Regions from separate parts of the Fructobacillus sp. ESL1096 genome, predicted to be linked through region 2. Evidence: riboswitches for the same ligand, from Rfam matches in the RefSeq annotation. Region 2 holds a riboswitch; each other region holds the start of a gene.
What was found. A riboswitch is a leader RNA that binds a small molecule or an ion and turns the genes downstream of it on or off. The one in region 2 is predicted to bind thiamine pyrophosphate.

Region 1 (5,228 bases), 110 kb from region 2:
ACTATTGGATAGATGATTGACAGAGCGTTGTTTTATTGGTAAAATTTAATTACAATTTTCACATAGCTATATATTAGGAGGCACTTTAATGAAAGTTGCAGTTATTGGTTCAACGCACGCCGGCGTGTTTGCCGCTAAGCAGATTAAGGCAGACCACCCAGACGCTGAGATTCACGTGTTTGAAAAGAATCAAACAGTTTCTTTTTTGTCATGTGGAATCGCTCTTTGGATTGGCGACAATGTTTCATCAACTGACAAGATGTTTTATGAAACACCAGATTCAATGGCTAAGCAGGGTATTTCAATGCATATGCAAACGCTTGTTGAAGCTGCTGACTTAAAAGCAAAGACTTTGAACATCAAAGACTTGGTTTCTGGTGCTCAGTCAGAAGAAACTTTCGATAAGATTGTGATTACCACTGGTTCACGCGCAATTAAGCCTCGCATCCCTGGTATCGATTCTGACAAGGTCTTTGACTCAAAGACTTGGGACAATGCCAATGCCTTGAAGGAAGTAACTGAAAAGGTTAAGCGGATTATCGTTATTGGTGCTGGTTATATCGGTGCTGAGTTGGCAGAACAATTGTCAGTCAATGATAAGGAAGTGACTTTGATTGACGGTTTGGACCGGGTATTGGCCAACAATACGGCCCCTGAATTTTCATCTGTTTTCCAAAAGGCCTATGAAGACCATGGTGTTAAGTTAGCCCTTGGTCAAATGGTTTCAGGATTTGAAGACACAGCTGATGGTATCAAGGTGACAACTGACAAGGGCACTTATGAAGCTGATATTGCCATCTTGGGGATTGGTTTCTTGCCAAATACTGCTCTGTTCCGTGACCAAGTAGACATGTTGCCAAACGGCGCTATCAAGGTAAACAAGTTCATGGAAACTTCTGTGAAGGATGTCTTTGCTGCTGGTGATTCAGCCACTGTCTTCTACAACCCCACCCAAAAGGATGATTACATTCCATTGGCAACTAATGCTGTTCGTCAAGGAATTTTGGTTGGTAAGAACATTGTCGAACCAACGTTGGCTTATCAAGGCACACAAGCAACATCAGCCGTTGAATTGTACGAGTTAGCTTACGCTGCAACCGGTTTGACTGTTCAATCAGCAGCTCGGAAGGGTGTTGAAGCGGATTCTGTGACAATTTCAGAAGATTACCGTCCTGATTTCATGTTGTCAACGACGCCAGTTAAGGCCTCATTGACTTGGGAAAAGGGGACTCGTCGGATTGTTGGTGCTGCTTTCTTGTCAAAACATGACATTTCACAAGCTGCCAACGTGGTTTCATTGGCGATTGAAAACGGCATGACAATTGATCAATTGTCAATGACTGACTTCTTCTTCCAACCAAACTTCGGTCAACCAGTCAACTATGTTTCATCAGTTGCCATGGCTGCCGTTTTGAAGGCAAACAAGTAAAAAATTAGCTTGATTAAGCACCTAGGCTGAGTCTGGGTGCTTTTCTTTGAAAACACTTGCATAAAAATTCAAGACAGTGTAAGCTAGTGAAGTAGTAAATTTGAATATAGCGATCTGGGGTACCATTTTGGTTGAGAATTAAACCCATTGAACCTGTTAGGCTAAGACCGACGAAGGAAGATCCACACAAGTTTTTTTTAAGACCACCCGTGTTGGACTCTGCCCAGGCGGGTGTTTTTTGATGCCTTTTTGTTCGCCCGGACGTAAAGGAGAGAATAATGAAACAAAAGTGGACGCTACAAAACGTGATTTTGCTGGCCTTGATCGGGATTATTTTTTCGGTCATTTATTGGATTATGGATCCGGTTTACCAGATTGTTAACAGTGGCTTGGCCGTGATTGGGTTGCAAGCCTTTACGAATGAAATCACCCTTGGTGTATGGATGATGGCCGGACCATTGGCTTCGTACATCTTAAAGAAGGTCGGTGCCGGCTTTATTGGCGAAATGCTTGGAGCAGCCGGTGAGATGTTCTTGGGTGGTTCTTACGGTGTCGGTACGCTCTTGTCTGGCTTTATTCAAGGAATTGGCTCTGAACTTGGTTTTGCTTTGACTGGTTATAAGAACTGGTTTGCTGGTCTTTGGTTGTCAACCTTGACTGGAACAGTCGTGACCTTTGCTTGGGACCTCTTTAAATCAGGTTATATTCACTACAAGCTAGGTTTGTTAGTTGCTTTGTTCATTGTTCGTTACCTATCAATTTTCTTTTTCTCAGGTGTCTTGGTACACTTGATTGCCAAGTTGTTAGATCGATCAAAGTTGTTGTCCCACGAATAAGGAGGACAAAAAATGGCAATAACTGCCAGAAACCTCACGTTGGCTTATCGTGACCAAGTCATCATTGATAATCTAAATTTATCTCTTGAAAAAAAGACCCTGACTCTCTTAATGGGGCCTTCCGGATCGGGAAAATCCACCCTGTTAAAGGCCTTGGCGGGTCTTTACCCACAATATGGTGGCCAAGTTACTGGCGAAATCGAAATTGATCAAAGGGTGATGACCACACTGAAAGCAAATGAAAGAGCCAAGCGAGTGGCTTTGCTTTTTCAAAACCCTGATGACCAGTTTGCCATGCCAACGGTGCGGGAGGAATTTATTTTTGCACTGGAGAATCTCGAATTGGACAAGGAAGAAATTGACCAAAAGACGACTTGGGCATTGGAAAAGGTTGGTCTGACTGATTTTATCGATCGATCCTTTGTGACCCTATCTGGTGGGGAAATGCAAAAGGTTGCCTTGGCAGAAGTGTTGGCCCTGGGGGCCGACTACCTGTTGCTCGATGAACCCTTTGCTGCTGTTGATAGTCAGTCACGAGAAGATCTCCAGGTTTTACTAAAACAGCTTAGCCAAGAGGGCTATGGCGTTCTCGTTTCCGACCATGATCCAGCTGGTTACTTCGATAAAATCAGCCAGTTTTATCAGCTCAAAGAGAAGTCTTTGGTGTTGGTGCCTGCAAATGACTGGCACCAATATGATTACCAAAAGCAAACGGTGGTTTTAAAACCGGTTGTAGAAAGTGACCAGGTCGAAAAGGCTGCTTATCGCTTTGATAATCTACGAATACAAAACGGTGAACGGCTGGTCTTAGACCAGGATATCCTGCAAATCTTTGAACAGGGTATCACCTTGGTGACCGGTCCAAATGGAGTCGGGAAGTCTTCTGTTTTGAAGACGCTGGCTCGACTACACCGTTATGAGGGTTCTTTGACCTACCAGGAGCAAGAAGTCCGCGAGTGGAAACCGCGTTTTTACTTTGGCCAGGTCGGTTTGTTATTTCAGTCAGCCTCTGACCAGTTCTTAAACATCACGGTTCAAGAAGAGCTTGACCAGGTGATGGAGAAAAGCCACCATGCTGATTTCTGGAAGAAGGAGGTCTTGGAACAGTGGCTGTCTGACCTAAACTTAACAGGCTTGAGTGACCGGTCGGTCTACACGCTTTCGGGTGGCCAGCAGAAGAAACTTCAGCTGCTGTTGATGCTAATTATGGCCCCACCAGTACTGCTGTTAGATGAACCACTAGCAGGCTTGGATGAGCAGTCGGTGGCAGTTGTTTTAAATCTGATTCAGACTTGTCAACAGGGGCTTGAACTGACCATTTTAGTTGTTTCTCACCAAACAAGAGACCTGGTCAACATTGTTGATCGTCACTTGCGCTATGAGCAAACGGCCATGGCCTATCAAGAGGAGCTGCTCGTATGATGAATGCCACACAACGGCTGATTTTGGCTTTGGCGATTTCTTTGGAAATCTCTTTGACCCAATCAGTGACCCTAAACGTTGTTCTCTTTTCAGTTGCCTTTTTGCTATTATTAATTCGGCGCCAGCCCTTAAAGAAAATCGGGCTCTATGTGGCGATTGCCATCATTCCAGTTTTGGGTTCCTTTTGGTCCTTTTATCTTTATGGTCAAGGAACAGCAGCGCAAAACCTCCATTTTGGTTTAGTGATGGGCAGCCGAGTCCTCGTCTTTATCTTTATTGGGGCCTGGTTAACGATGGGTATGACCCCCTACGTCTTATTAGCTTCTTTACGCCAGAACTTGAAGATGTCTGCGACCTTTACCTACGGCATTTTGGGGGCACTTAACTTTATGCCCCGCTTTAAGCAGGCCTTTTCTTCGATTCAAGCGGCGGGGATGATGCGTGGTGAAGTATTACGGTGGTGGCAGCCAACGCTGTATTTTAAGGCTTTGGTTCATGCCATTAAGTGGTCGAAGAACCTGGCCATGGCCATGACCTCACATGGTTTTCAAGAGGGGGCCAAGCGTTCAGCCTACCGGGATTATCCGATGGCTAAATCAGGCTGGGGGTTAATCGTTTTGATTTTGTTTGCATTGCAGGGAATCTTGTTTTTTTCTCACTACTGAGCAAAGCAGTAATCAGCTGACATATAAAAATGGCAAATTCGTCAAGAAAACGAATTTGCCGTTTTTTTTAGCCTCTTTTTAAGTAAGACAGGATTTCTTTTTGCATGGCTTTCACAAAGGGGTCCTTCGTCGAGGAGGGATTAATTACTAGGCCAAGGTGACGGTAATAAGGTTTTTTAAAGGGATAAGCTTCGATTTCGCCTGAGAGCCTTGACAGGGCCAAGTCAGGTAGGATTCCCCAACCCAAACCGGCCTCAACCATGGCCAAAATCGACTGGTCATCAATCGAATAGTTGATGGCCTGAGGCTTAACCTGAAGCTCATCGAGGGCCGCCTTAGTATCGGAATCATAATCGGACCGTTGCAAGATAAAGTGCCGGTCTTCTAAGTCATCCTGGCTAATCGAAACGCCATTTTTGGGTGTGAAATCAGCCGGGGTAATGCACTTGATTTCATCATTGATCAGGGGCAGGGCATCCAGCCGACTAATCGTTGGCAGGGCCGAGAAGCCAAGATCAATCTTTCCTAGTGATAAGGCCTGTTCGATTTCGGCGAAGGAGCCTTGAATCAGCGTGATCTCAACTTGTGGGTACTTTTTAGAAAAGCGCCGGATGATGGTTGGGAGCCAGGCAATGCAAACTGATGAAATGGCGCCAATTCTGATTTGTCCACCCTGCAGTCCTTGAATCTTTGCAGCGGCTGAAAGAAGTTGCCGTTCCTCATTGAGCAGGCGTTCGACCATTGGTAAGAGGATTTGGCCGTTGCGGGTGACTTGCATTTCCGATCGGTTGCGAATTAGGAGGGGGATTCCTAGTTGTGCTTCGAGGTGCGAAATGGCGTGAGAAACAGCTGAAGGCGTAATGCTTAACTCGTCGG
Region 2 (5,228 bases):
GCCGGCAAAGCCATGATTGAGTTGACGACCAATAAGATGGCAAAGACGATAATGTACCAAGGTAAAATCGTAATTTTAGCCTTTTCGTCTTCTTCAACCGCCTCTTTCGCATTTTGCCGCTTAGCGATGTAAGCAAACAACACAACGACGAAGACCAGCATAATGACCCGCAATAGCTTAAACAGAGTTGCAAAGGTTACAACGTTTGAATTAATCAAAGAGGCTGTTCCAACTACCTGACCGACAGACTGGACAGTCCCCCCAACTAAGGCCCCACGCAGTAAATCATTATTACCAAATAAAAAGTGTGACAAACTAGGCAACGTCAGCAAAAGCAGCATACCCGTCAAGGAAACGGTGGCGACTGCCGTACGCCGATTGTCATCCTTGGCCTTGATGACCGGGGCAACAGCAGCAATCGCACTGGAGCCACAGACGGCATTTCCGGCACCCATCAACATCGTGCTGTGATCGTCGACCTTAAATAGGTACTTCCCCAACAAAAATACGATACCAATCACCAAGATCATATTAATAATGATAAAAGCGATCCCATTTAGTCCTAACTTGGAAAGCGTTTTAAAGGTCAAAGTCGAGCCCAGCAAAGCAATCCCAATTTCAATCGGGTACTTTTCGGACCACTTAACCCCAGCTCCATATTGGTTACCGGCAAAAATAGTATTTCCCAGCAAAATCCCAATAATCATTGCCAAACTTTCCGCACCCAATTGCGGTAAGTACCTACTCAAAAATTGGGCAAAAAGCGAAACCACGACTACCAGGACAATCCCAACAACATGCTTCTTCTCGATTCTCATCAGACAACTATTCCTTCTTTCGTTAGCTTTTTAACAAAAAATATTCCTTCCCTATTAAACACCTAACCAGGGGGGCTCCGTCAAGCTTATCAAGATTAAAATTTGATAACAAAGAACGCTTTTTAACCATTTTTAAAATGAATCCAGCCGGCCACCCGCTTTTAAAATAAGACAAAAATTAAAGGGTTGTCTTTTAATGACCGTGTTATCATAATTAAAGTTAATTATAGTATAGAAAGTTGGATTGTAGCATGACCTATGAATACTTGATTTTTGACCTTGATGACACCCTCTTAGACTTTACCGGAGGCGAAGTCGCTGCTATTCGTCAGCTTTTTTCAAATGAATTAGGCTTAACAGGCACTGATTTAGACCATGCACTCAAAACTTACCAAGAGATTAACCACCATCTCTGGCAACAATACGAATTGAAAGAAATTGCTCGACAACAAATTTTTGAAGAACGTTTTAAAAAAACTCTTGCAGCACTAGCAATTGACTATGATGCCGACCATCTTGAACAAGAATACGCCACATTGCGTGACCACAATTATCGGCTGGTTCCCTATGCAACTGAAATTTTGCAACACTTGCAAGAACAATATACGATTATCGCCGGTACAAATGGCCAGGATGCCACACAACGTCTTCGCCTCAAGGAAACCGGCTTAGGAAAATACTTTGACCAAATATTTACTTCTGAAATGATTGGTGCTTCTAAACCTGACTCAGCTTTTTTCGATCGTATTTTCCAGGATAACCCACATATGACCAAAGAAAACACGGTGATGATTGGCGATGGCATAACATCTGACATCATGGGGGGCCAAAATTATCAACTCGACACAATTTGGATTAATCCAAATCACAAGGAGAGCCCGGCGAAAATTAAGCCTACTCAGGTAGTTGCAGATTTACCAACTTTGGAAGCAATCTTGCAATAATACAACTCATACTTTGATAATTACAGATTAAAAAATCAGACCTCTGCAGGTCTGATTTTTTTTATTTGTGATACTTACCAATCTTTTGATCAATCGTTAAAATTTCGCCATCTGGCTGATAGGCAACCTTAATATAGGCAGAGACTTTCTTGGCACCTGCCCGGACAGCCACGTGTTGGCACTCTTTGACGATGTCCATCAACTGGTTATAATTATCGCCTTCAATCGTTGTTTCAAAGGGACCAACTTCATAGCGTAAACCGGTACTTTGAATATAAGCAATCACCTCATCAACCATTCGGCACAACTCTTGGTCATTTTCAGCTGCTGGTAAAACCTGAATCGCAACACTTGCACTCATTTATTTTCTCCTTTTACTGCTGTGGCAAAATCAATCGTTTCGTCCGCTAACTTTTGTAAATCAGTCCACTCTTCTTTTGACTGATGGTCATAAACACCAATCAAATGAAAACCCGCTTGCTTTGCTGTGGCAGCAGCATACAGAGCATCTTCATAGACTGCAATCCTGTTGGGCTGCTGGTCAAAATATTGTGCAGCAACCTGATAAATTGTGGGCTTTGTTTTATCCTGTCCAACATCTTCACAAGAAAAGACAAAGTCAAAAAACGGCAATAATTTCAACCGGCGAAGACAGTCTTTGGCCAAAACTGAACTACTGGCCGTTGCCAAGACAATTTTATGACCAGCTTGGTAGGCATCTTGTAAGTATGCAGCTACCCCAACTTTAAGTGGAATATCATGTTGGTAATGTTGGTCCATCAAAGCTCGCATTTCCTGCACCAAGTTGGCAGCTGTAACGGGTAGCGCTAATAATTCTTGTATGAAAATGGCTGAATCCGTCAAAGTCATGGTTTGAATCTGATTATGCAAACCGACTGGCAGCTGGTCAATGCCATATCGATCAAGCAATTCAGTCGCTAAATTCTCCCAAAAAGGCATCGAATCAACTAATGTACCATCGAGGTCAAAGATCAAATATTCCCTATCGCTCATCGCTTACTTCCCCTTGCCAAAGCTAATTTGGCCTGATTGACGGTGTTTAGTTAATCCAAGTTCGCCTGGATTCGCTTTAGTAAGCCTGTCTTTTGAAAAATTAAGACCACTGCCAACCCCATTCCAGCACCCACAATGGCAGCTGGTGTGTAATATGGCACGAAGTAATACCACCTATGGACGTCCAAGCCATAAAAGATCTTCATCAATGGATAAGAAGTCAAAGCCCCTAAAATCCCCGTTCCAATCACTTCACCAAGGAAGACCAGGTAAAGGTTGTGGGTTTTGCGATAAATCAAACCGCCAAGAATGGGACCAAAAATGGCCCCTGTTACGGCTTGAATTGTCCTGCCGGACATCATCCGTAAAATGCCACAAATCAAAGCACTAGCAAAGCCGTACCATGGCCCCAGCAAAACGGCGGCTAAAACGTCAACGAAGTGCTGAAAGGGCGCCATTGCCGGAAAATAGACAAAACTATTTAAAACATAAGCTAAGGCAGCCAACAAGGCAGTCACTAACATCTTCTTCGTTGATAATTTTTTCTGTGTCTTCATTTGAAAACGCTCCTTTTAAATTCAGTGGGGTAGCGAAAAACAGCGCTCCTTTCCCACTTTAGCGGTTAAACCAGTCAGACAAGCCCCTGACTGATAGAAAGTTCGGTCGAGACTACTTGGTCTCCTCTCACGCCGGAACACGGCTTCCCATCGCTGTTTTTTCAGGATCAAGGCGCTCCCCTTCATCCCGCACGGTCAAATGACCGTGAATCATTCACTACACTCCTTTCTGATTTAAAAGAAAAAATCGAGCACCCACAAAAGGAGTCCTCGATTACAAAAAAGCTACGATTTCCTCCGCCGGCATTATCCGGTTCAGGTGTTCGGGTCGATGGTCTACCATCCTCTCAGTCTGTCACACAAACTCCCCGATCGATTTTATTCAAAACAAAAGGCCGCCCAATTTATTAGTACGGCCGATTGTTGTGTTTTTCAACAAACAATTTGGAACCGCTAAAATGGGTGACTGGATAATGAGGGTCGCTAACACGATTGTAACCCTTATTCCCTAACGGAAATGATTATACTCATTTTAACGGAAAAAGACAACTATCCAATTTGATATTTCAAAATTGTTTGCTTATTTACTAACTTCGACCACAACATCTGCAAAATCGTGGTTAAAGCTAGCTGTCCAGGTTCCTTCTGTTAAGTGTGGCGGCAATAAGAAGGTTCCAGAGGAAACGCGTTCCCCCACATGCAAGGTCTTTCCCTGCGCTGCCAACTTTTTAACTAGCCATTGCAACGATTTCAGTGGGTTACCCAAAACTTCGGCCGAACTGCCCTCGGCCACTACCTCACCATTATGGGCTAACTGGGCCTGGACATCTTCAAATTCAGCAACCGTCAAAGATGTGCTTTCACGTTCTGGCCCATAGACCACAAAACCACCAACAGCCGCATCTGCCATCACTAAGTACTTACTCAAGGATGGAAACCAATCCGTAAACCGAGCATCGGGTACTTCCACACCAGCCGCCACAGTCGTTTTGCGACGCAAATCCTCCAAAGAATCAGTGACTTGCAAGTCTTCCTTCGCCTTGAAAACCAATTCTACTTCTGCCAATGGGTCCAATAAATCGCTCTTCAAAGAAAGGTTAGCCGGTGATTGAACGAAATGGTTTTGCACCTGAGCCCCATACAAAGGTTCATTTGAATCGAACATATCTTGCGTTTCTTGACTAGTCAAACTAACCTTGTAACCCCCAAGTGGTTGATTTTTGAGCTCCATCAATTGATCTTGCACTTCATAGGCAGTTTGGTCATCGCTAACAACCTGCTCCCATTCAGTCATTTTAAGCGGTTGGCGTTCTTGGTAAGCATGATAGAGGGCCTGTGCCAATTTGTCCTCTTGCTTTGCTGGTACTACCTTCACCTTGGTCTTCAATTCAGTCATTGTCATTTTTAATGCTCCTTTCAGTATACAAACAGCTCACTACAGTACGAAACTTCACGGTGCCCTCCTTTTCTAAAAAATCAGCAGATAAAAAGGCGCCCTTAACTACGAAAAAATCGTTGTTAAGGGCGCTTATGCACGGTACCACCTTAATTTGTTGAACGACAAAGTTCAACCTCAAACGTACGGCCGAAAAAGCGATACGCCGGTTTGATAACGGTACCAACCGAGCAAGGCTTACTGATTTCAGCCCACTAGCTAAAGAATGATCGTCTTTGAGTTTGAAAACGACGCCCTTTCACCAAATAGGCGCTCTCTAATCATTTTCTTACCCAGACACTTCTTATTGTCGCTTGTCATTTCTATCTGTTGCTTTGTAGTTTACAACTTTATGAGTCAATGTCAACCTTTTATCATTTATTTTTAATTTAAATACAACTAAGAACCCCTTTTGGCCTCATTTTTAATCAAAAATATGTTGAATTTCCTGGTGACCAGC
Region 3 (5,228 bases), 100 kb from region 2:
AGGGGGCCAAGAACAATCAGATTTCTCTCTTGGTTGTCCCAACCTGGGTGGCACTGGTTCTTGAACAAAAGCGCCAGGATGAAACGGCTAAACTGGCTATTTTGATTGAAGGCGCCAAAATTCAGGCACAAAAGGAAGGACCAGCGACACAGGAGCAAGTTGAGCAGGTGACCGATTCAGACCGCCAAGGGCAAGTATTTGCTTCTGAGCATAATCAAAAAACCGCTGGTGGAAAGGACATCCTGCGACCAAATGGTTCTAACAGACTGGCTACCGATTCCTTTCGGGCTTCCATTCTTTCTTTGATTGTCTATGCGGTGACGACGCCGGAGGTCATCTTTCAATTCTTTATATTTCTGGGTGGCTTCATTCACTTAGACCAGCAAGGGATAGTCAGTCATTGGATTGAGCAGGAGTTGACCAATCACGTTTTGGGCCTGGGCGCTTTAGTGATTGCCTTGCTGGTGGTGGCGTTTGTTTTCATCGTGGTTGCTTTTAATGTTCTGCGAACGGTGATCTTGTACTTTGGCTTTGAAGTGCACCATGACGCAGGTCAGTTGACGATTGCTCGGGGACTTTTTGAACGACAAACGATGCATTTGTCAATTAACCGGATGCAAACGGTTGAAGTCCGCCAAAATGTTTTCAGGCAGTTGTTGGGCTTGGTAACCGTCAAGACACGGATAATTACTGACGAAAATGGTGAAGACAAGGTATCTAAAAACGTGCCAACCTTGATTCCGATGGTGAAATCAGGGGCTGTTGACCAATATTTGTCGCGGTGGCTGCCTGATTTTCCCAGTCGACCAATCAAAAAGACTGATAGCTCAACCTACCAAATTTTAACAATGATTCGTAACGGCCTTTTTTGGACCTTGCCGATTGCCACCGTCCTGATCTATGCTTTCAGACGCTGGCCAGTAGTTGTCTTGCTGGTCTTGATTGTGTTGGTTTTTGTAGTTGGTACCGGCTGGTATAAGGGGCAGGCGACAACCGCCCAAGTGGTTAACCGGCAGGTCCTTGTTTTAAAAACGGCGAAGAATTACGAAACAATCACGACCTATATCGCCTGGGATAAGATTCAGTCGTTGTCGATTAAGCAAAGTTGGTGGCTAGCTCAGCAAAACCGGCGAGCCCACCTTGCCGTGGTAGTTCGCACTGATGCCAATACAAAGGTCTTGACTGCCCGCTACTTGCCAATGAAAGAGGTGCAGTCCATTTTTGATTGGTACCAATCGCTTAGCTAACAGTGTCTTAGTTGCCAAAATTAGTGAATAAAAAGTTGCTCAATTGTCAGGTTTGCTTGTAGGTGCTTGAAACACGATTAAATGATAAAATTGTGCTGATTTTTGGTCAAAAGAAAAAGAGTCGAGAATACAATCCTGTATTTTCGGCTCTTTTCAATTGGTGCGGGTGTACTTTGCTAATTTTAGTAGTGATGTGTTTTGACTACCGCCTGCGCTTGATCAACACTTGCTGGCAAAGAGGTGTCAAATTGACTCCAGAAGTCTTGGTCAAATTGATTGACGATGTCTAAGGCCTGTTGTAATTTTTTTTCACCAGCCTGGGTTAATGATAGGGCTTTTGAACGTGGATTTTTTTTACCAGGATAGCGGTCTAAAAGATCTTCACGGCTGAGCTTAGTAATGATGGCTGAAGCGGTCATGGCATCGACGTCTGCTGCCTTAGCCACCATGATTTGAGTAACTTCGGTATGTTGGATACTGAGACCATGGACAGTAGCGAGAATTTGAAATTGGGGGTGGGTCAAGTCAAGTTCTCGTAGACGGTATTTCATTTGCCGGAACCAGTCAGTATATAAGTTGAAGAATTTCTGATTGGTTGAATCCATGTAGCGAGAAAGTGCAGTAGTTTTGACAGGGCTCATGGGAACCTCCTTATTGTTAGCATTAATATATAAGTATACTTATAATATAACTGATTTTACAGCAGGTGGCAAGTGTTCACAATCAACTTTTTCACACGGATTTTAATTTCCGTGCTATACTGCTTTTGTGATAAATAAAGTTGGGGTGCCCTGAGCTGAGATTATACCCATTGAACCTGATGCCGCTAGCACGGTCGCAGGAAACTTCGAAAACGGATTTAAATCCTCATGATGTTGCCTTTTTTGGTCATCGTTAGTAGGCATAAGTCCTCAGCTCAGGCTGGGGGCTTTTTATTTTGTCTAAATGGCAACGACCGACACCACCGTCTGCCAAAATAAAGTGATGATTGAGGAGAAAAAATGACGAAGACGCTGCCGTTTTCTAACCGCTTGATGCAAGTGATGGAAGAACACAAGGCTAATTTTTATGCCAATCCCTTTATCCAAGCAATGATTGCTGGTGAAGTTAATTCTGAGGCACTGCTCTACTACGTGCAACAAGATTACCGTTACCTGGGTCACTATTTGCCACTGTATGAACAGGTTTGCCAGACACTAACCGGTCAAACAATTGATGCTGAAGTGGCTGATGATGATCGTGAAGGTGCTGCCCATAAGATTTTGTTGGACTTGGCTCAAACCGACGACAAGAGTATCCAAGCAGGCAAGTACCCAAATTCAACGGTTACGGACCAATATGTTAACCATATGGCTAAAGCAGTTGAAAAGGATCCATTTATTGGCTTGGTTGCCCTAGCTGCCTGCCCCTATGACTATGCTTATTTGGCTGATTTGTTGATTCGTGATGGGCTAATCAAGCCAGATAACCCATTTATACCATGGGTTGGCTATTACCGTGGGCTTGATAAGGGTTTGACGCGACCAATCTTGTCACTGGTCAATCAGACGGCCGAACATGTCAGTCCCGAAGTTCAAGAGGAGGCTTTGGCTGCTTTTATCCAATCAACAAAGTATGAAAATCAATTCTTCTTACAGGGAATGGAGGCAACAAGATGATTGATGCAAACCAATATCCGACAGGATTGACCATTGCTGGGTCCGATTCTGGGGGTGGTGCCGGCATGCAAGCCGATATCAAGACCATGCAGGCTTGCAAGACTTATTCCGCGGTCGTGGTGGCCGGGTTAACAGCGCAAAATACACTGGGGGTCCAGGGGGCTTATCCAACTGATTTGGCCGTAATTGACCAGCAATTTGCCTCGGTGATGGCTGACTTTGACGTCCGCGCAGCGAAAACGGGAGCGCTCTTTGATGAAGCTCGCGTTCTGCAGGTGGCTAAAAACATCCGTCATTACCAACAGAAGAATTTGGTGGTTGATCCGGTGATGGTTGCCAAGGGTGGGGCCAGCTTGCTCGACTCAGCTGGGATCGCGGCCTTGAAAAACCACTTGCTGCCATTAGCTACGCTGTTGACACCAAATCTCCCCGAAGCCGAACTCTTAGCCGATATGAAAATCAGTACTCGTGATGACATGGTCACGGCTGGTCAAAAGATACAAGCATTGGGCGTTCCAAATGTTATCGTTAAGGGTGGCCACGGTGAAGGTGCCGTCATTTATGATTATGTTTTATTGGAAAACGAAGTCGGTTTTTGGCTAGAAGGACAAAAGGTTGAAACGTCAAGCAAACACGGGACAGGGGATACCCTCTCAGCTGCAATTACGTCCTTTTTGGCTCAAGGTGATTCTTTGCGTAAGGCCATCGAAAAGGGCCACCGCTATATGAACGCCATTATTGGTCAGCCGTTAGTTATTGGTCACGGCCATGGTCCTTTGAACCATGGCCAGTGGTCGGATCCAGCAGATGAAGGAGGAAAAGATTATGAATTTTGATCCGACGTCATTAATGGTTTATCTTGTTGTTGGTAGCCAAAACGTCAACGATGATCCCAACGAAGTGATTCGCGTGGTTCAAGCGGCCTGTGACGCCGGCGTCACTTCTGTTCAGTACCGAGAAAAGGACCACTCGAAGTTGAACCAAGCCGAAAAAGTGGCATTGGGACAGAAAATCAGAACTATTACGAAAGCAGCCAATGTGCCTTTGTATGTCGATGACGACCTGCCATTGGCACTGGCCATCCAGGCGGATGGTCTGCATGTTGGTCAGGGCGATACCCCAGTGCAAGAAATTCATCAGGTAGCTCCTGGTTTACTACTTGGGTTATCCGTCCATGACTTAAAAGAGCTGGCTGCCAGTGAAGCTGATTTGGCAGTCGTTGATTACTTGGGTGTTGGCCCCGCCTTTGCAACGACAAGTAAGGAAGAAGTGAAGGAGGCCATTGGTCCAAAAGGTGTCTTTTCGGTTGCGTCAAAAAGTTCGTTACCGGTTGTGGCCATTGGTGGTATCCAAGAAGACAACTGTCAGGAATTGGCGGAGTTGCCGATTGCCGGTGTTGCCGTGATTTCGGCCATTACTGCTAGTGATGATATTCAACGCAGTGTTCAAAAATTACGAGGAGTGACAAAATGAGCCAAACAATTTTAACTGCTGTTCGCACAAACCAACCCATCGTCTTGAACGTGGCCAATAGCGTTACCCCCCAATTGGTGGCCAATGCCATTGCCTATATTGGGGCTTCACCAATTATGCTGGAAGATCCGCTGGATGCTGCTGATTTGACAAAAATTGCCAATGCCGTGACCTTGAATTTGGGTTCAACTTCCGCCAATTCACAAAAAGTGATGATTAATAGCGGGCAGACAGCGAACGCGTTAGGCCTCCCTGTTGTTTTTGATCCCGTTGCCGTTGGTGCGACGCCACTACGATCCAAGCGTGCCAAGGAACTTTTGAAAACAGTCAAGGTGAGCATTGTACGTGGTAATCTTGGTGAGGTTGCAACCTTGGCTGAAGTGAAATGGGAAAGTCATGGCATTGATGCCGGCCAAGGTACGGCTGACCCAATTGAAATTGTCTTGAAGGCGGCCCAAAAACTGGATGCTGTTGTGGTCGCAACTGGGGTTCATGACTTAGTTTCAGACGGCCAGACCGTTTACCAGATTGATAACTCGGCAAGCCAATTGGCAACCAATGTTGGCATGGGGGACGCGCTCGATGGTTTGCTGGGCGCCTTTGCTAGTCAAAGCATGGCGTTGGCTGATTTAGCCTATGCGACGGCGGCGCTGCCCGTTGCTGGTGAATTGGCGTTGGCAGAAGGAGTTGCCGGCCCCGCTGATTTCTTGAACAAGATGTTGGATCAATTGGGCAACTTAACGGATGAAAAAATGCAAGGGCAAATTCGCCTCCACCAAGTCAAACCCTGATTTTGGCTGTGGCTATTGGTTTGGTGAGCCAATCAGCCTGCCCGAGGAATCTCTCGGCG
Region 4 (5,228 bases), 400 kb from region 2:
TGAAATTGTGCCCTTAAGCGGTTAATGGCTGTGGCTTGTTGGTCATCCAGGTCCGCCCGAGGCCACCGTTGTTGTCTGCTTGCCAAATCAGCTGCTAACGCACTAGCAAAGTCCTTTGGTGACAGAGAACCACCGCGTTCAACGAAAATACACTGCGGCGACAGGCAGCTTTGCTGGTCATAAATCGCTACGTCCGCACCCGCCCGATTAACGGTACCTTGATACCGATCGGTCGCCAACGCCTCTTGACCAACCAGAGCAAAACTGATTTTATAGCCAAAATGCAAAAATAAATGGCCAGCTGGCACCAATGTCTGAACATTCTTCACCGATTGATCCGAGCCATAGGCAATCGTAGCCTCTGTCCCAGCCGCAGCCGCTTTCTCAACTGACTTCTTGCTACCACCTTTCCAAGGAAAGATTGCCAAGCAACCCGCCAATCTGGGTTCCACTGCTAATAAACTTTGGCCAAAGAGCACCGGGAAAAGCGGCTCAGCAAAGGAAGTTTTCCCAAAGCTAGCTGATTTTACCAACAGTGTCATTACGAGCGGCCAAACCTGGAGACCAGGAATATTACCGGAAAAAACGTGAAAGCTTGTTTGGGGACCATAAGCCTTGGTTAGGCTTCCGGATGCTTGTGGCTGAAAAGCATCCAAAATTGCTGGGTTTGCCAATTCCGTATTTAAAAAGCGACGTAACTCTTTGGCACGAAACAGGCGCATATACCGCCTAATTTCCAAGTTAATCGTTTCCTCACTGTATCCCGTGATAATCGGTAATAACTTTAGTGCCAACTGGCGCTCATTGTACTCCGGGTCCATCCATTTTTCGGCGGCAGTACTAATCATCAGAATGATTTCTTCGACCGAAAGTTGACTTAAAAAAGCCTGCTGATGGTCTTTCAACGTCTTGATGGTTTCTTTGACTTCTTGTTCTGTCAAATCAGGATACTGTAAATCATAGCGTTGCTTACCCACCGAAATCGACCAGGTTTTCAATCGATTAAATTGACTCTCATTTGGCGCAAGAAACAAGTTGATTTTGGTTGTCTCTCCTTCTTTAGCCATTGTATCCTCTTTCATGCTTGATTGGCTTGCAGTAGTTGATCAACAGAAATTGAGCACCCCTTTGACTCCGCCCCAGCAATCCGACCAAGCAAAGTAAAGCCGACGTCATCCTGTACGGCTAAATCTTCCGTTAAGATGCCCAAGCATGAGTTCCAGTTCGAAAGGTCATAATAGGCCAAGACACCTTTTTGTCCGGGCGCAACAGGCGCCAAGGTATCGGTATCTAAAATCCTGACGCGAACCCAAGCTGGTGTTTGCTTACTATAAATTAGGTCCAAACCCTGGTTGAGCCGCCACAAATTTTGGTCATAGCACTGTGAACTGATTTCCGTCATGCCATACATATTCAAATAATAGTCACGACCAATACCGAAGGCCGCTTCCAAATCAGCTAGTAGCTGGTCTTCGCTAACTTGACGCGATTGGCCCTTGAAACCACCGGTATCAAAAATTCGACTTTTTTCAGCCAGGTGAAAGACCAACTGGTGCTTTTGTAGGTAATCCAAAAAATGGACGTAGGAAAAACTTGCGCCAAGCAGCATCACGGGACGGTGATCAATTTCTGCCGCCGTTAAAGCAGCGACCACGCCCTGATAATCAATCCCGTCTGCATCGACATAGGATCTGCTGTGTTGGTCACCAAATTCGGTAATGGCGCGACTGACATAATGAGCCAAAGAAGAATTGTCAAGGTGCTTTTCATCCGGAAATAGGCCAATAATAGTGATTTGATCAACGTCCGGGAGGACATACTGCTTGAAAGATACTTTCATTGACTCATTCCAAACAGCAAAAGTCGGATGGTAGCTATGGCTACGGTGGGTCTTATCCGTTGTCCCACTTGACATAAAAACAGCTTCGCCCGCCGTGATCGGCGTTGTCGACAGCGTTAACTGCTTGTATCCCTGAATCGGCATTAATGGTACTTCTTGCCACCGATGTACCATTAGCGGACTTTTTCGTTGTTGTTGCGCATATTTTTTATAGGGTAAATTATGGTCAAATTGGTATTGAAATAAATCGAGGGCCAACTGATTGAAATCCTCATCACTTTCATGGTGGCCGTCCATGACTTGGTGTTGGTCAATAAAACTCAGAATTTCTTTTTGAATTGCAGCAACCGAATCACTCATGGTTCTTTTTCCCTCCAAAAAATCCTGGTACAACAATTAATAGAACATGCAGGGTCACAATCGACAGAGCACCGACTAAAATACTATTTGAAAAGAGCGACTGATAAATACCCGAAAATCCTTTTGCATAAGATGGCAGGGCAATGGCCAGCAACAAAGACAGACCAATACTCATCCGAGTAGCTTCGCCTTTATCAGCCTGCTGCAGGGTTGCAAAGCCCGTCGTTAACAAGGTTGCCGCTGCCGGCAAAAACATCCCACCGATAACGGGTGCTGGGGTCAAAGCGAGTACTGCTGCAAACTTGGGCACAAATCCTAGTAAAATTAGTAATCCCCCGGCCAATAGAATGGGCTTGCGAGAATGCACTCCCGTCAACTTCATGACTCCTAAGTTTTGGGCAAAAGCTGTGGTTGGAAAACCGCCAATCAAAGAAGAAAGCATTGAGCCACCCGCTTCACCTGCAATTCCACGACTAATACGCTTTGCACTTAATTCTTCTTTGGTAACATCTGCAGAGGCTTCATAAACGCCCAAAGCTTCAATCACTGCCACTAAATAAGCGATGAAGAAGGTCAGAAAAATGGCCCAATTAAAACGAAATAGTCCATAAGGAAACAACCGTGGTAGGCCAAAAAACGGTTGACTTTGCACGCTTGACAAGTCAATCATCCCCAGGCTGGCCGCCAAAAGATTACCAACCACAAGGGCCAGCAAAAAGGAAAACTTGCGCCAGTAACCTCGGCCAAACAACGATCCTAAGACGACAATCAAAGTGGTTGTAATGGCCACCAGAAGAACGTTTGGCGATGCAAAACCTTTTGTGCCAGGCGTCCCCCCTAGTAATTCTGACATTGTAAAACTTGAAAGCGAAATGCCAACCAAAAAAATAATGGTCCCGTTAATCGCAGGTGTCAATTTCTTAGCTAAGCGATGAACCCAGCCAAATAAAGACATCAGCAAAACAATAAAGCCACTGAGAAAGACGGCACCACCGGCAGCTGGCAAACCACCGGTTTTACCAGCACTAATCATGAGGGCGTCAAAGGCCGCTGAAGGCCCTTGCACAATCGGCAGCCGTGCTAATTTTGAAGCCTGCAAAATCGTTACCAGACCAGATGCCAAAAAAATGGCACTAATCAAATTCGTCGACAAGGCTAACGAGAGGCCCGCGGCTGAAGCAACAAAAATCGGATCAAGCCAGACATTGGAAACAAAGATGTGTTGGAGACTAATCAATATCGTCTGACTAGTACTCAATGGAATCTCTTCCGGGGAACTTTCTTGCTGCTGATGGTTCTGTTGAATCATTTTTTTCTCCTAAAATTTAATTCATCAATCCACCCTGAACAGTCTTTACCAGCAAAAGAAAAAGGTTGAATTCATGATGAATTCAACCTCAACCGAAAAGTCCCAAAAAAGACCCCTTGTTATCAATATTAGTTGCATTCCTACGCTGGTATTAACCAGATCAGGTACATAGGGTCTAAGACATTTCTGTCTAATCTCAGCGTGATGCTCCCCTTGCGAATTAATTAATTTTTTTCAGTATAACATGAAATTCGATATTAGAACAAATATAATCAACTTTGTTTAATCAAATTCGAAACTGTTCCACGAATAGTAGCAGCCAAAGCGCTGGTCAAAAAAGTTAGGCGAAATGCACCACCAGCAACAACCTCAATCTTGGTAGCAATCACTAGGCCATTTTACTTGTTGGTAACGGCACTCAATTTTGACCAATTCATTTAGCATTCCCAACCGACACACCATCAACAGCAGCGCTGATTTCTTTAGCGTACGCCTGTAACTTTGCTGGTGCTTTGTGACCATTTTCAGCGACAATCTGGACGCAGGCTGAGCCAATAATAACCCCATCGGCCAAATCAGCCATTGCCTGGGCCTGGTCAGCGGTATGTACACCAAAGCCAATAGCCACCGGCACATTCGTTACCGCTTTAATTTGCCCGACAACTTCTGCTAAATTAGCAGCAAAGGATTCACGGGTTCCCGTTACGCCTAAAGAAGAAACCAAGTAGATGAAACCGGTCGCCTCTTTGGCAATCAGCGCAATGCGCTCACCAGACGTCACTGTAATCAACGGAATCAAATCCAGCCCATGCTTGTCAGTAAAAGAAACTAACTCTCCTCGTTCTTCATAGGGCAAATCGGGGATAATCAGGCCATCGACACCGAATTTTTCACAGTCGGCGGTAAAACGTTCATAGCCATACTGGAGAACAACGTTCAGGTACACCAAGAAAACCAGAGGCACCGCTGTTTGCAGACGAATTTCCTTCACCGCCGTAAAAATCACTTCAATTGGTAAATCAGGGTCACGCAAAGCCCGCAAATCGGCCGCTTGAATAACGGGACCGTCGGCGACTGGATCCGAAAAAGGAATGCCAATTTCAACAATATCGGCCCCGCCCTTTGCCAAAGCCACGACATTTTTCACAGTCGTCTCCATGTCAGGATCATTGGCGGTGACGAAGGCAATAAAATTTTTATGATTCGTAAAGCTTTGACTAATTTTACTCATGAATTTCAACCCCCCGGTACTTGGCAATTGCGGCAACATCCTTGTCCCCCCGGCCAGATAGTGTGCAGACAATGACCTGGTCCTTAGGTAACGTTGGCGCTAATTTTTGCACATAGGCCACAGCATGACAGCTTTCAATAGCGGCAATAATCCCCTCTTGCTTGGCAATGTATTCAAAGGCAGCCACGGCCTCATCATCTGTAATACCGACGTATTGGGCACGGTGCTCGGCTGCTAATGCTGCGTGTTCTGGCCCAACACCCGGGTAATCGAGCCCAGCCGAAATCGAATAGACCGGATTGATTTGGCCACTATCATTTTGCAAAAAGAGTGACTTCATGCCGTGAAAGACACCTAAGCGACCCTTTTCGATAGTAGCCGCCGTCAAATCAGTATCAACGCCCTTGCCGGCTGCTTCTACCCCAATCAACTCAACTTCAGCATGGTTAATATAATGGGCAAAACTACCAATGGCATTGGATCCGCCA

Region 1: another riboswitch for thiamine pyrophosphate. It lies ahead of ACSYSR_RS00240 (ECF transporter S component); the one in region 2 lies ahead of thiW (energy coupling factor transporter S component ThiW).
Region 3: another riboswitch for thiamine pyrophosphate. It lies ahead of ACSYSR_RS00195 (TenA family protein); the one in region 2 lies ahead of thiW (energy coupling factor transporter S component ThiW).
Region 4: another riboswitch for thiamine pyrophosphate. It lies ahead of ACSYSR_RS05030 (solute carrier family 23 protein); the one in region 2 lies ahead of thiW (energy coupling factor transporter S component ThiW).

The regions. Positions count from the first base shown of each region.
Region 1 is NZ_CP196400.1:74,249-79,476, reverse strand. Features, by position in the region: gene ACSYSR_RS00245 (FAD-dependent oxidoreductase) at 89-1,429, shown strand; TPP riboswitch at 1,535-1,625, shown strand; gene ACSYSR_RS00240 (ECF transporter S component) at 1,708-2,265, shown strand; gene ACSYSR_RS00235 (ATP-binding cassette domain-containing protein) at 2,278-3,687, shown strand; gene ACSYSR_RS00230 (energy-coupling factor transporter transmembrane component T family protein) at 3,684-4,352, shown strand; gene ACSYSR_RS00225 (LysR family transcriptional regulator) at 4,420-5,228, opposite strand, start outside.
Region 2 is NZ_CP196400.1:1,402,342-1,407,569, reverse strand. Features, by position in the region: gene ACSYSR_RS06790 (YeiH family protein) at 1-818, opposite strand, end outside; gene ACSYSR_RS06785 (YjjG family noncanonical pyrimidine nucleotidase) at 1,070-1,762, shown strand; gene ACSYSR_RS06780 (thiamine-binding protein) at 1,824-2,123, opposite strand; gene ACSYSR_RS06775 (HAD family hydrolase) at 2,120-2,776, opposite strand; gene thiW (energy coupling factor transporter S component ThiW) at 2,827-3,333, opposite strand; TPP riboswitch at 3,609-3,714, opposite strand; gene ACSYSR_RS06765 (2-keto-4-pentenoate hydratase) at 3,914-4,735, opposite strand; gene ACSYSR_RS06760 (SDR family oxidoreductase) at 5,193-5,228, opposite strand, start outside.
Region 3 is NZ_CP196400.1:65,718-70,945, reverse strand. Features, by position in the region: gene ACSYSR_RS00205 (PH domain-containing protein) at 1-1,247, shown strand, start outside; gene ACSYSR_RS00200 (MarR family winged helix-turn-helix transcriptional regulator) at 1,430-1,888, opposite strand; TPP riboswitch at 2,020-2,108, shown strand; gene ACSYSR_RS00195 (TenA family protein) at 2,249-2,905, shown strand; gene thiD (bifunctional hydroxymethylpyrimidine kinase/phosphomethylpyrimidine kinase) at 2,902-3,741, shown strand; gene thiE (thiamine phosphate synthase) at 3,731-4,378, shown strand; gene thiM (hydroxyethylthiazole kinase) at 4,375-5,169, shown strand.
Region 4 is NZ_CP196400.1:1,005,152-1,010,379, reverse strand. Features, by position in the region: gene ACSYSR_RS05040 (acyl-CoA reductase) at 1-1,067, opposite strand, end outside; gene ACSYSR_RS05035 (LuxE/PaaK family acyltransferase) at 1,079-2,200, opposite strand; gene ACSYSR_RS05030 (solute carrier family 23 protein) at 2,193-3,509, opposite strand; TPP riboswitch at 3,630-3,733, opposite strand; gene trpA (tryptophan synthase subunit alpha) at 3,943-4,740, opposite strand; gene trpB (tryptophan synthase subunit beta) at 4,733-5,228, opposite strand, start outside.